DNA from 3 places in the Marinobacter sediminum genome. Region 1 is predicted to be linked to each of the others. Evidence: predicted binding sites of a transcription regulator. Region 1 holds the regulator's gene; each other region holds the start of a gene.

What was found. Region 1 encodes sigma-54, which starts transcription at its own class of promoters, with help from an activator protein. Its sites were predicted from a motif close to ANTGGCATNNANNTTGCTNT; they were not measured.
Region 2: a site for sigma-54 is predicted at 2,401-2,420, ahead of glnA (glutamate--ammonia ligase). Genes of this name have one in related genera too.
Region 3: a site for sigma-54 is predicted at 1,656-1,675, ahead of flgB (flagellar basal body rod protein FlgB). Genes of this name have one in related genera too.

The regions. Positions count from the first base shown of each region.
Region 1 is NZ_JAGTWY010000001.1:1,991,251-1,995,169, reverse strand. It holds gene ptsN (PTS IIA-like nitrogen regulatory protein PtsN) at 1-258, opposite strand, end outside; gene hpf (ribosome hibernation promoting factor) at 345-653, opposite strand; gene KFJ24_RS09465 (RNA polymerase factor sigma-54) at 766-2,292, opposite strand; gene lptB (LPS export ABC transporter ATP-binding protein) at 2,453-3,178, opposite strand; gene lptA (lipopolysaccharide transport periplasmic protein LptA) at 3,156-3,713, opposite strand; gene lptC (LPS export ABC transporter periplasmic protein LptC) at 3,697-3,919, opposite strand, start outside.
Region 2 is NZ_JAGTWY010000001.1:37,982-41,900, forward strand. It holds gene KFJ24_RS00255 (DUF4124 domain-containing protein) at 141-665, opposite strand; gene glnA (glutamate--ammonia ligase) at 843-2,246, opposite strand; gene typA (translational GTPase TypA) at 2,790-3,919, shown strand, end outside.
Region 3 is NZ_JAGTWY010000001.1:1,552,555-1,556,473, reverse strand. It holds gene KFJ24_RS07395 (adenylate/guanylate cyclase domain-containing protein) at 1-495, opposite strand, end outside; gene KFJ24_RS07390 (Mpo1-like protein) at 497-808, opposite strand; gene KFJ24_RS07385 (nitroreductase family protein) at 951-1,505, shown strand; gene flgB (flagellar basal body rod protein FlgB) at 1,741-2,139, shown strand; gene flgC (flagellar basal body rod protein FlgC) at 2,174-2,623, shown strand; gene KFJ24_RS07370 (flagellar hook assembly protein FlgD) at 2,642-3,319, shown strand; gene KFJ24_RS07365 (flagellar hook protein FlgE) at 3,347-3,919, shown strand, end outside.

The DNA of each region.
Region 1 (3,919 bases):
GAGCAGAACGCCGACGACGTGATCCAGTCCTTCCAGGCGGCAATGGGGTATGGCAATGCCTTGGCCAATACCGGTGCTGCCCAGGCGCTCACGCGCGACCAGATTATTGAAGATCTGGGTTTCGCTGAGCGAGCCGTCATGCTGGTTGATCTGCTCGGCAATGGATTCCAGAACCCGTTTCTTGCTGGATGCAGGTATCCGGCAAAGACTCAGCTCCGGTGCAAGGATGTTGTCAATGGTCAGGGATGTGTCGCTCATGAATCGACTGCATTTCCGTAAAAAAAAGGCTGCGGCAGGTTAGCCATGCCGCAGCGCGATTAGATGACACGCATGAAAACGGGCGTTTAACGAGACCCGTTTCCGTGCATCCGGTCTACATTCTTTTCCTTATGCTTGAGGATCTGACGGTCCAGCTTGTCAATGAGCGAATCAATCGCTGCATACATATCCCCATTCTCAGCCTTTGCGTGAATCTCACCACCAACCACGTGAAGCGTCGCCTCCGCCATCTGGCGCACTTTTTCCACTTCCAGGGTTACCTGGCAATTGCTGATGTGGTCAAAGTGGCGTTCCAGCTTGCCAAATTTTTCTGAAACGTAATCTTTCAATGCGGGAGTCAGTTCTACGTGATGGCCTGAAATATTGAGTTGCATAGGCGTCTCCTGTTGTCATCATGCCGACTCCCGAGGGGGCCGGGCTGAGTGCTGGCGCATCGCGCGCCGGCGAATCGTGTTCCTGGGCAAGGCCTGTAAAGTAAAAGGCTCCCTATACCAGTCGCTTCCGCTCGTTTGAGGGTGGTATATGCATCGCTTCTCGATACTTGGCCACCGTGCGTCTCGCCACCTTGATACCTTGTTCCCCTAGCATGGCTGCAATTTTACTGTCACTCAACGGCTTTTTGGGAGTTTCTGCTGCAACCAGCTTCTTGATCATTGCACGGATTGCCGTGGAGGAGCATTCACCACCCTCATTCGTGCTGACGTGACTGGAGAAGAAGTACTTGAGTTCAAAAATTCCCCGGGGGGTGTGCATGAATTTCTGAGTAGTAACACGGGAAATCGTCGACTCATGCATCTCCACCGCCTGGGCAATATCAGAGAGGATCAGCGGCTTCATGGCCTCTTCACCCTCGTCCAGAAATCCCTGCTGGTGCTCGACGATGCGGGTTGCCACCTTCAGCAAGGTTTCATTGCGGCTTTGCAGGCTCTTGATAAACCATTTGGCCTCCTGAAGCTGATCCCGCATGTAGGTGTTATCAGCGCTGCTATCCGCTCGCCTTATAAGAGAAGCATAGCTTGCATTAACGCGAATGCGCGGAGCGATTTCCGGATTCAGCTCTACGCGCCAGCGTCCGTTGTCTTTGCGGACAATAACATCAGGGATGACATAGTCCGGCTCGGCCTGGTCGATGACATCACCCGGGCGAGGGTTCAGGCCGGTAATCAGGGCCAGAACCTCTCTTAGCTGGTCTTCTTTTAACCGGCTCCGGCGCAGTAGCTGGGCGTAATCCCTGTTGCCCAGCAAATTGATGTAATGGGTAATGACCAACCGCGCCTGGGCCAGCCAGGGCGTGTCCGGAGGTAACTGGCTCAGCTGGATTAACAGGCATTCCTGAAGATCTCGCGCAAACACGCCAGGGGGGTCAAAGTGCTGTAAGCGATGCAATACCGCCTCAACCTCGTCCAGCTCGAGCGGATCTTCCTCGTTTTCATCAACCAGGCCGGTGTGAATTTCTTCCAGGGGACTGGTCAGATAGCCTCTGTCGTCCACCGCATCCATCAGGGCGTGCGCAATGGCCCGATCCCGTTCGCTCAGTGGCGTCAGGTTCAGTTGCCACTCCAGATGATCCCGGAGGGTTTCGGTGGGGGAGTTGCGGGTCTCGAAATCGTGGTCGTTTTCATCATCGTTCCGGGCTGCCGGTGCGGGAGCCGACTGGTAAATATCGTCCCAGGCAGTGTCGACAGGCAGGTCATCGGGAATGTTATCCGGAATCTCATTTTCCGAAGCCCAGTCGGGACCATTTTCCGTTTGATCCCAGTCCTGGCTGCTGTCCGGCTGTGCTTCGGCTGTTGTCTCTGAGCCGGCGTCTTCGCTGTTCGAGTCCGGTTCGCCCGAACTGGATTCCGGCTCGTCGTCATCCTCAGAGGTTTCCAGCATCGGATTGGATTCCAGTGCCTGCTGGATTTCCTGTTGAAGGTCGAGTGTGGAAAGCTGCAGTAGCCGGATCGCCTGTTGCAGCTGGGGCGTCATGGTCAGGCTTTGACCCAGCTTTAACTGTAAGGAGGCTTTCATCACCATGGTTCAGGATCCGTTACTCATCAGCGCTCTGCTTCGTGGACAGTCACATAAAAATTCGTTGTATGCCGGTCACTTGCCGCTACGGGAAAAAACCCTGCAAGTTCTTTGCCGAGTTTACTTGCTACAGTTCATCAACACAATCGGCCAAAGGAAGTCACAGCCTGAATTCGCTGCCCAGATACACTTCCTTAACCTGCTCGTTGGCAAGGATCGCTTCTGAATTTCCAGAGGCGATGATGTGCCCGCCGGACACGATGTAGGCATTCTCGCAGATGTCCAGGGTTTCCCGCACATTGTGATCGGTGATCAGCACGCCAATGCCCTTATCCCTGAGGTGGCGGATAATGTGCTTGATGTCGCTCACCGAAATCGGATCAACGCCTGCAAAGGGCTCATCCAGAAGAATAAATGCAGGTTCCATTGCCAGCGCTCTGGCTATCTCCACCCTGCGGCGCTCGCCCCCTGACAATGCCATGCCCACGCTGTCGCGGATATGGGTGATATGGAATTCCTCCAGCAGCTCCTGCAGTTTGCTCTCGCGATCAGCCCGTCCGAGCCCCTTGCGAGTCTCGAGGATGGCCATAATGTTGTCACGTACCGACAGTTTCCGGAAAACCGATGCTTCCTGGGGCAGGTAGCCAATTCCCTTCCGGGCGCGGCCATGCATGGGCAAGGGCGTAATGTCCTGGCTGTCGATGGTGATTCGACCTCTGTCTGCGGGCACCAGCCCTACAATCATGTAAAAGCAAGTCGTTTTCCCTGCGCCATTGGGTCCCAACAGGCCGACAATCTCGCCGCTTCGGATTTCCAGGGAGACGTCAATCACCACTTTTTTCTGCTTGTAGCTTTTTGCCAGATTACTGGCTCTGAGAACTGCCATCTGATCCCTGTTTGCTGCTGGTGCTGCGTGGCTGGATAACCATTTCGACACGGCCGGTGCCGGAGCCGGTGTCTTCTCCACCCTCTGCGGTGACGACCCGATGGACCGTATCATAATGAATGACGTCGCCCCGGAACAGGTTGCCATTCTGCTCAATGACGGCTTCACGCTCAAACGTCAGCTCGCTGTCTGAGGCAGACCATGTGATATTGCGTGCCCGGGCGTCTGTTTGTCCGCCGCCTTCCCGGGACGGCTGCTGGTAATGGGCGGGGCGTCCGGATGCTTCGATGCGGCTCAGGCCCTCCTCGCTTCGAAACAGCACGACCTGATCTGCGGAAAGGCGGGTCTTACCCTGGATAAGCTCAACGGCCCCGGTGTAGGTCGCGATGCCTTTATTATCGTCCAGTCGAGCGTTATCAGCGCTCACGGTAATAGGTTGGTCCGAGTCAAGATCAAAAGCGGCTGTGGGGGCTGCCACAACCAGGCCAATCACGACTGTCAACAGCGCCTGGAGGCGGTTATTTACCGGTTTCATAGCGTCCTTCCACCTGGGAGTTGAGTTCCAGAATACGTTTATCAATCCATGCCTTCATTCCCTTGGCACGGGTGACACCGATCCTGTCAGTAATCTCGACGGGCGCATCGGTATAGGCAGTGCCCAAATCATTGTCCAGTGTCAGGCTTGATGTTGTAAGTGTGGCCTCCCGGTCGCCAACCGTCCGGATAACGCGCACATTGCCT
Region 2 (3,919 bases), 2.0 Mb from region 1:
GGCGCTATTTGGCGCATAAACATGCCGTAAGCTGGTGCATATTCCTGGGGTTGGCAAAACCAGCTCAGACGAATCGCCCTGTTGCTGGTCAGAGTATGGCTTTTTTGTGGTGCGGGCGCACCAATTCAGTGCGGATAAGTCTAGTTTGCCACGGAAGGGCGATGAACCGTAAAGGTGATTACCGGGCCGGTTTTTACCTGGACGCCATTCTCATCGACGATATGTGCGCGAGCCTCATGAGTTCCGCGAAAGACATTGCTAACGGTGACCGTGCCCGAGGTAGTCTGCCCGACAGGCTGTCCGTCCAGGGTGACTTCGTACTTGTGGCCATCCTGAAGGCCTGGCGCACTGCGAACCTCGAACTGGATATCACCGCTGCCGCTCTGGAAGGCCTGATTGTTTTCCGGGTAGGCGAAGGAAACGCTTTCGTACACTGAGCCTTCCCGTTTCACTTCCTCGCGAAGCTTGTCGGTTTCCCGGACATTCTGGGGCTTGGGAAGCGTAACCGTGGTGACAGGCTTTACCTTGATAGCCTCTGCACCATCGGACGGCTCGTCGGAGAATGTGACGTTGCCATAGGCATCTACATTTCGGTAGACCTCGGCACCTGCTGGGCCAGCCAGCAGGATCAGAGCTACGGCAAACAATCCGGTCCTTGGTTTCATAAGCACACCTGTTTCGATTGTTTTATTGATTATCTGCGGCTCCCGGAGTCATTTCAACGCCTGCGGGGCGAGTTGTTGGTTACATATCGTTAAGGGCGGGGCGATTGTTAGCGCCCTCAAAAAAAAGCCCCGCACAGGGCGGGGCTTTTTCACAACACCGAATGAACGGGCTGTTTTTTAGCAGGAGTAGTAAAGCTCGAACTCGACCGGATGTGTGGTCATGTTCAGACGCTCGACTTCGCCGCGCTTCAGTTCGACGTAACCCTGGATCATGTCTTCAGTGAAGACGCCACCGCGGGTCAGGAACTCGTGGTCTCCTTCCAGGCAATCCAGAGCTTCGGCCAGAGTTTCGGCTACGACCGGAATGTTCAGAGCCTCTTCCTTCGGCAGGTCGTACAGGTCCTTGTCCATGGCATCGCCAGGGTGGATCTTGTTCTGGATGCCGTCGAGGCCAGCCATCATCAGGGCGGCGAAGGCCAGGTACGGGTTGGCCGACGCATCCGGGAAGCGCACTTCGATACGACGTGCTTTCGGGCTGTTCACGTACGGAATACGGATGGAAGCAGAGCGGTTACGGGCGGAGTAGGCCAGCATAACCGGAGCTTCAAAGCCCGGAACGAGACGCTTGTATGAGTTGGTAGAGCTGTTGGTGAAGGCGTTGATGGCCTTGGCGTGCTTGATAACACCACCAATGTAGTACAGTGCTGACTCGCTCAGACCCGCGTAGCTGTCGCCTGCAAACAGGTTCTTGCCGTCTTTGCTCAGGGACATGTGTACGTGCATACCGGAACCGTTGTCACCAACAACTGGCTTCGGCATAAAGGTAGCAGTCTTGCCATAGGCATGAGCGACGTTGTGTACGCAGTACTTCAGGATCTGAACTTCGTCAGCCTTCTTGGTCAGCGTGTTGGCGCCAACACCGATTTCACACTGGCCGGCGGTGCCCACTTCGTGGTGATGTACTTCGATGTCCAGGCCCATGGACTCCATGGCGGCACACATGGCGCCACGCAGGTCGTGCAGGCTGTCTACCGGCGGAACCGGGAAGTAACCGCCTTTCACGCCAGGACGGTGACCAATGTTGTTGCGGTCAAAGTCTTCACCGGAAACCCAGGCGGCTTCCTCGGAGTGGATGGAGTAGCCCGCGCCTTTCATGTCCACTTCCCACTTGACCGAGTCAAATACGAAGAATTCCGGCTCAGGGCCGAACAGGGCGCCATCAGCAATGCCGGTGGACTTGAGGTATTCCTCTGCACGGCGGGCAACAGAGCGTGGGTCACGCTCGTAACCCTGCATGGTAGAAGGCTCTACGATGTCGCAGGTGATATTGAGAGTGGTTTCTTCGGTGAACGGGTCAAGAACGGAGCTGGAGTCGTCCGGCATCAGGATCATGTCGGATTCGTTGATGCCCTTCCAGCCGGAGATTGAAGAGCCGTCGAACATCTTGCCGTCAGCGAAGAAGTCTTCGTCTACCTCTGAAGCTGGCAGGGTTACGTGCTGCTCTTTACCGCGGCTGTCGGTAAAGCGCAGATCGACCCATTTGACTTCGTGTTCTTTGATCAAATCAACTGTCTTGGACATTGTGCATGCTCCGTAAGTTATCCCGTTTCAACGGGCGTATTCATGTTCGTGTTGCCGGATCGCTCAGGGCACCTGAGTTCCGATCTGTTATTCAGGCTTTCGCAGCTTAGCAAATGCCGTTACCACTTACCTGCAAATTTCGGCTGTTTTCGATAAAGCAAGGCTCTTGCCAATTTTTAGGGCACACGCCAGAATGCTTTAATGGCAAGGGTTTCCGCCGTATTGGGCCTGTTAGCGACGAGGCATTGGTGCAGTCTGACCGCAAAGAAAGCACCAAAAAAGTGCATAATGATGGGGGAGTGCACCAAATAAAGGCGGAAAGGTTGATTGGTGAATAAGCGTTTTTCTTCATATTAACGACACGGAGTTTTCGATATACTTCGCGCCTCCTCATTTATACCCTGATTCGGACAGCCAGTCGGGGCTGGTGCCGCCCGGCACCGGACAATGGGTTCATTTTACGGATTTGAGACGGCATGTGAGAGGCTTCGCCTCCTTAAGACCCTCTCAGGTCAAAGAAAAGCATGCCGCAGGATTAAAGTTGTGATTGATAAGCTTCGTAATATCGCCATCATCGCCCACGTCGACCATGGTAAAACCACACTCGTAGACAAGTTGCTGCGTCAGTCCGGCACGTTGGAGCGCAAAGAGCTCGAGAGCGAGCGTGTGATGGATTCCAACGATCAGGAAAAAGAGCGTGGCATTACCATCCTCGCCAAGAACACGGCGCTGAAATGGCATGACTATGACATCAACATCGTCGACACGCCGGGTCACGCCGACTTCGGTGGGGAAGTCGAGCGGGTTATGAGCATGGTCGATTGTGTGTTGCTGGTGGTCGACTCCATCGACGGACCGATGCCGCAGACCCGCTTTGTGACCCAGAAAGCCTTCGATGCGGGCCTGCGCCCGATTGTGGTCGTGAACAAGATTGACCGTCCGGGCGCGCGTCCGGACTGGGTGGTTGACCAGGTGTTCGATCTGTTTGACAACCTGGGTGCCACCGACGAACAGCTGGACTTCCCGATTGTCTTTGCCAGTGCCCTGAACGGCATCGCCGGGATGGATCACGAGAATCTGGATGACAACATGGACGCCGTGTTCCAGGCAATCGTTGATCATGTGCCAGCGCCCAATGTCGATCTTGATGGCCCGTTCCAGATGCAGATTTCCCAGCTGGATTACAATAGCTTCCTGGGCGTGATTGGTATCGGCCGCATTGCGCGGGGCAAGGTTAAGACCAATTCGCCCGTGACCGCGATCGGCGCCAACGGTAAGAAGCGCAATGGTCGAATCCTCAAGATCATGGGGCACTCCGGTCTGCAGCGTGTGGAAGTCGACGAAGCACAAGCGGGTGATATCGTTTGTGTGAGCGGAATGGATGAGCTGTTCATCTCGGATACATTGTGCGATCAATCCAACGTTGAGGCGTTGCCGGCATTGACGGTGGACGAGCCTACGGTATCCATGACCTTCCAGGTTAACGACTCGCCGTTTGCGGGCAGGGAAGGTAAGTACGTTACCAGTCGCAACATCAAAGAGCGGCTAGAGAAAGAGCTGCTGCATAACGTCGCACTGCGGGTTGAAGAGGGCGACTCGGCGGACAAGTTCAAGGTGTCCGGCCGTGGTGAGCTGCATCTGTCGGTGCTGATTGAGAACATGCGTCGCGAAAA
Region 3 (3,919 bases), 440 kb from region 1:
TGGCGACTGGAAAGCGTCTGCAGAGCCTGTCACCGCTACCGCTGCAGCGGTTCCTGCCGCCATGAATCCGGTTCCGAGCAGCCACTGGCGGATGCCTCCGACAATCAGACAACTGAACATGAGCATGACAACCACGGATACCGAGGGAATAGCGACCAGGCCGATGCACCCGATGAAGGCGCCTCCGATGATACAGTCGACCAACAGCATCTTCTGTCGGATGCGTACGGATTGCCTGAGGAACGTCCGGCGCGTGACAACATGAACAATGTGTGGCCAGGTTAGAGCGCCAGCAACCAGCCACAACAACCACTGATGAAAAACACCTTGCAGAACGCCGGAAACAATAATTGCGGCAGTCGCAGTGTAGGCAAGTATCCGGCCGTTATAATCAGGCATGGGGGGAATAGCCACAGGGCTATTCTGGTGATCGAGGGTCATGGACTTACCAGCGCTGGCACTGGCATTACGCAGGTCTGCGGGTGCGCTCATCATATCAGAAACGGATTCTGCCAATGAGCATGTCCCGGAACATGACCCAGTCGCCCATCAGGCTGTAAAGAGGGTACTTGAACGTTGCCGGTCGGTTTTTTTCAAACTTGAAGTGGCCAACCCAGGCAAAACCATAGCCGATGACCGGAAGTAGCAGTAGCCAGACCAGCTTGCCCGAGGTAATCGCCCAGAAAGCTACAAACAACACCAGCAGGCTACCGGTAAAATGCAGCCGACGGCAGGTGACGTCGCTGTGCTCTTCCAGATAATACGGATAGAATTCGGAGAAGTTGCTAAAAGTCTGTTGGTCACTCATGGTGCTGTTACCGCATCCTTTTATAATTTTTAGCTAGACGGGCTACGACTAAAGGTTAACAGTATTACGTATAACCCACAATTCACGGAATTGATGTGAGGAATATCCGATTCCAGCCAATGTCATCCCACAGCGAGAAGATATGACCGTATTTTGCGATTTTCTGCTCAACCGGGTCTCAGAACCAAGACTTCAAGCCCCGGCTCCGGACCGGGAAACGTTGGACCGTGCCTTTGCCTGTGCGGCCCGCGCACCGGATCATGCACTTTTGCGCCCCTGGCGCTATCTTGTTGTTGAAGGAGAGGGCCTTGAGGCACTTGGTGATCTGTTCGCCTCAACCTGCCCCAACAACAGTGACGAACGGCAAATAGAGAAGCTGCGAAAGTCGCCCTTGAGGGCGCCTATGGTAATCGTGGCCATTGCCTCGCCAACAGCACATCCGAAGGTCCCTGAGGTCGAACAGATCATGTCGGCAGCGGCCGGCGTCAGTTTTCTGGAGCTTGCCCTGCAAGACGCCGGTTACGGCGTTATGTGGCGAACCGGCAGTGTCGCTTACCATTCGGTGGTCCGGAGCGGCCTGGGTCTTGCGGAAGGGGAGTCAGTTGTCGCTTTCCTGTATACCGGCACCGTCTCCTCCGAAAAACCCCCGGTGCCCCGGCCGGAAGTCAGTGACTTCGTTCAGCGCTGGCCCGGGTAATCGTCGACTTATCATGTGTTTGCCCCGGCGGTCTGGCCGGGGGAAACAGCTTGCCGCTTTTCTTTCTTTCCGCTCTCTGCATACGTTGAATTCCTGCCACTTTCTCCGCGAATAAGCTCTGGAGCCCCCGGATTCAAAGGCCTCTCAAATTATGGCATTCGCTTTGCTTTAACCCTCTCAGAAAGCACAGCCGGCAAACTCGACCGGCAGCACGGTGCAGTTTTTGGGAGGTAGTATGGCGATTTCGTTCGATAAGGCGCTGGGGATTCATCAACACGCTCTGGAAGCGCGGGTAAAGCGGGCTGAGGTGCTGGCAAACAACATGGCGAACGCCGATACCCCGGGCTTCAAAGCACGGGATGTGGATTTCCAGGCAATGATGCAGCGTGCCCAGCAGTCGGTCAGCGGGTTTGAGATGAGTAAGACGGACGACGCTCACATGGATACGTCTTCCGGCGCAGCCGAGTCTGAGCTGCTTTATCGAGTGCCGAACCAGCCTTCGGTTGACGGCAATACGGTAGATGCTCAGCAGGAACAGACCCGGTTTATGCGTAATGCCATGGATTACCAGGCCAGCTTCCAGTTTCTGAACAGCAAGTTTTCCGGTCTTACCAAGGCCCTGAAGGGCGAATAAGTCGCAGCGACTCGATTAGCGAAGGAGAGATTTCATGTCATTGGGCAGCATTTTTGACATCGCCGGATCCGGCATGACCGCGCAATCCCTGCGGCTGAATACCACGGCGTCCAACATCGCCAACGCCGAGACGGCCAGCTCCAGTACAGAAACAGCGTACCGAGCCCGAAAGCCGGTTTTTGCAGCCATCCAGCAGTCCATGCTGAACCCCGATAATCAGGGGTTGAGCTTACAGAGCGAGCAGGGACCGGGTGCTGGGGTTCGTGTTCAGGGTGTTGTGGAAAGCGCTGCTGAGCTGCAGATGCGTTATGAGCCTGACCACCCGGCGGCGAACGAAGACGGCAATGTGTTCTATCCGAACGTGAACGTGGTAGAGGAAATGGCCGACATGATGTCGTCTTCCAGGAGCTTTCAGATGAATGTCGACATCATGAACACCGCGAAATCCATGATGCAGCGCATCCTGACCCTTGGTCAGCAGTAAAACGGTGAGGATCAAACAATGAGCGTAACCAATACCAGCGGCGCCCCGGATGTTCTGAGCCAGTACCAGCTAGACCAGCAAAGCGGTGCCAGCGGGAAAAACGAGCTGGGGAAAAATGAGTTCATGGAGCTGATGCTGGCCCAGCTCAAGAATCAGAACCCACTGGAGCCACAGGATAATGGCGAGTTTATCTCCCAGTTGGCGCAGTTCAGTTCGCTTGAAGAGATGCAGAAACTCTCGGGCACGGTTGATGATGTGGTTGGTCAGTTCCGGTCCACCCAGGCACTTCAGGCTTCAGCCATGGTGGGCAAGACCGTCCTTGCGCCTTCCGGAGTCGGCATTCTTGGCGCAGAGGGTGAGATTGGCGGCACGATTGAAGTGCCGGCCTCTACCGGTGGGCTGAGAGTGTCCATTCAGAATCAAAGCGGAGAACTGGTACGCCAGATTGATCTGGGCAACAGCCCGGCAGGTGTGCAGTCCTTTAGCTGGGACGGACAGGACGGCAACGGCAATTCATTGCCGCAGGGGCCCTACAAGATAGTGGCCGAAGCGTCCTACCCGGATGGTCCGCAGCAGTTATCGACCATGGTCAGTGCGAATGTCGATAGCGTTTCACTGGGCCAGAACGGGTCAATTACATTGAACCTGGCCGGAATGGGGTCCATTGCCCTGTCCGACGTAAAACAAATCAATTGATACCGGTGTCAGACCAAGGGGTGAATTATGGCGTTTAATACAGGGCTCAGTGGCCTCCGGGCAGCATCGGTGGATCTCGATGTCACCGGCAACAATATCGCCAATGCCAGTACCGTTGGCTTCAAAGGCAGCAAAGCTCAATTCGGGGATTTGTATGCCAGCGGTTTTCTGGGTGCGGGTTCAAGTCCTGTCGGTGATGGTGTTCGGGTTCAGGACGTCAAGCAGTCCTTCGGCCAGGGCAATATCAGTTTTACCGACAGCGGTCTTGATATGGCAATCAGTGGCGACGGTTTCTTTGTCCTCAACAATGGGGGTGAGATTCGCTATTCCCGGGCCGGGCAGTTCGGTATCGACAAGGAAGGCTACGTCGTAAACAACCAGAATATGCGAGTACAGGGCTTCACTGCTGATGACAATGGCAATTTGTCCGGTATTCGAGGTGACTTGCAGATTGCCACGGACAACCTCGCGCCACGCCGCACGACCAGTTTGTTGTCTGACCTCAATCTTGATTCCCGTGAGACTGTGCTGGAAACGAGGGTGCGGGATATCGGGCCACTGGCATTTGCCGACATACAGGGTGAACAATTTGATGTTCAG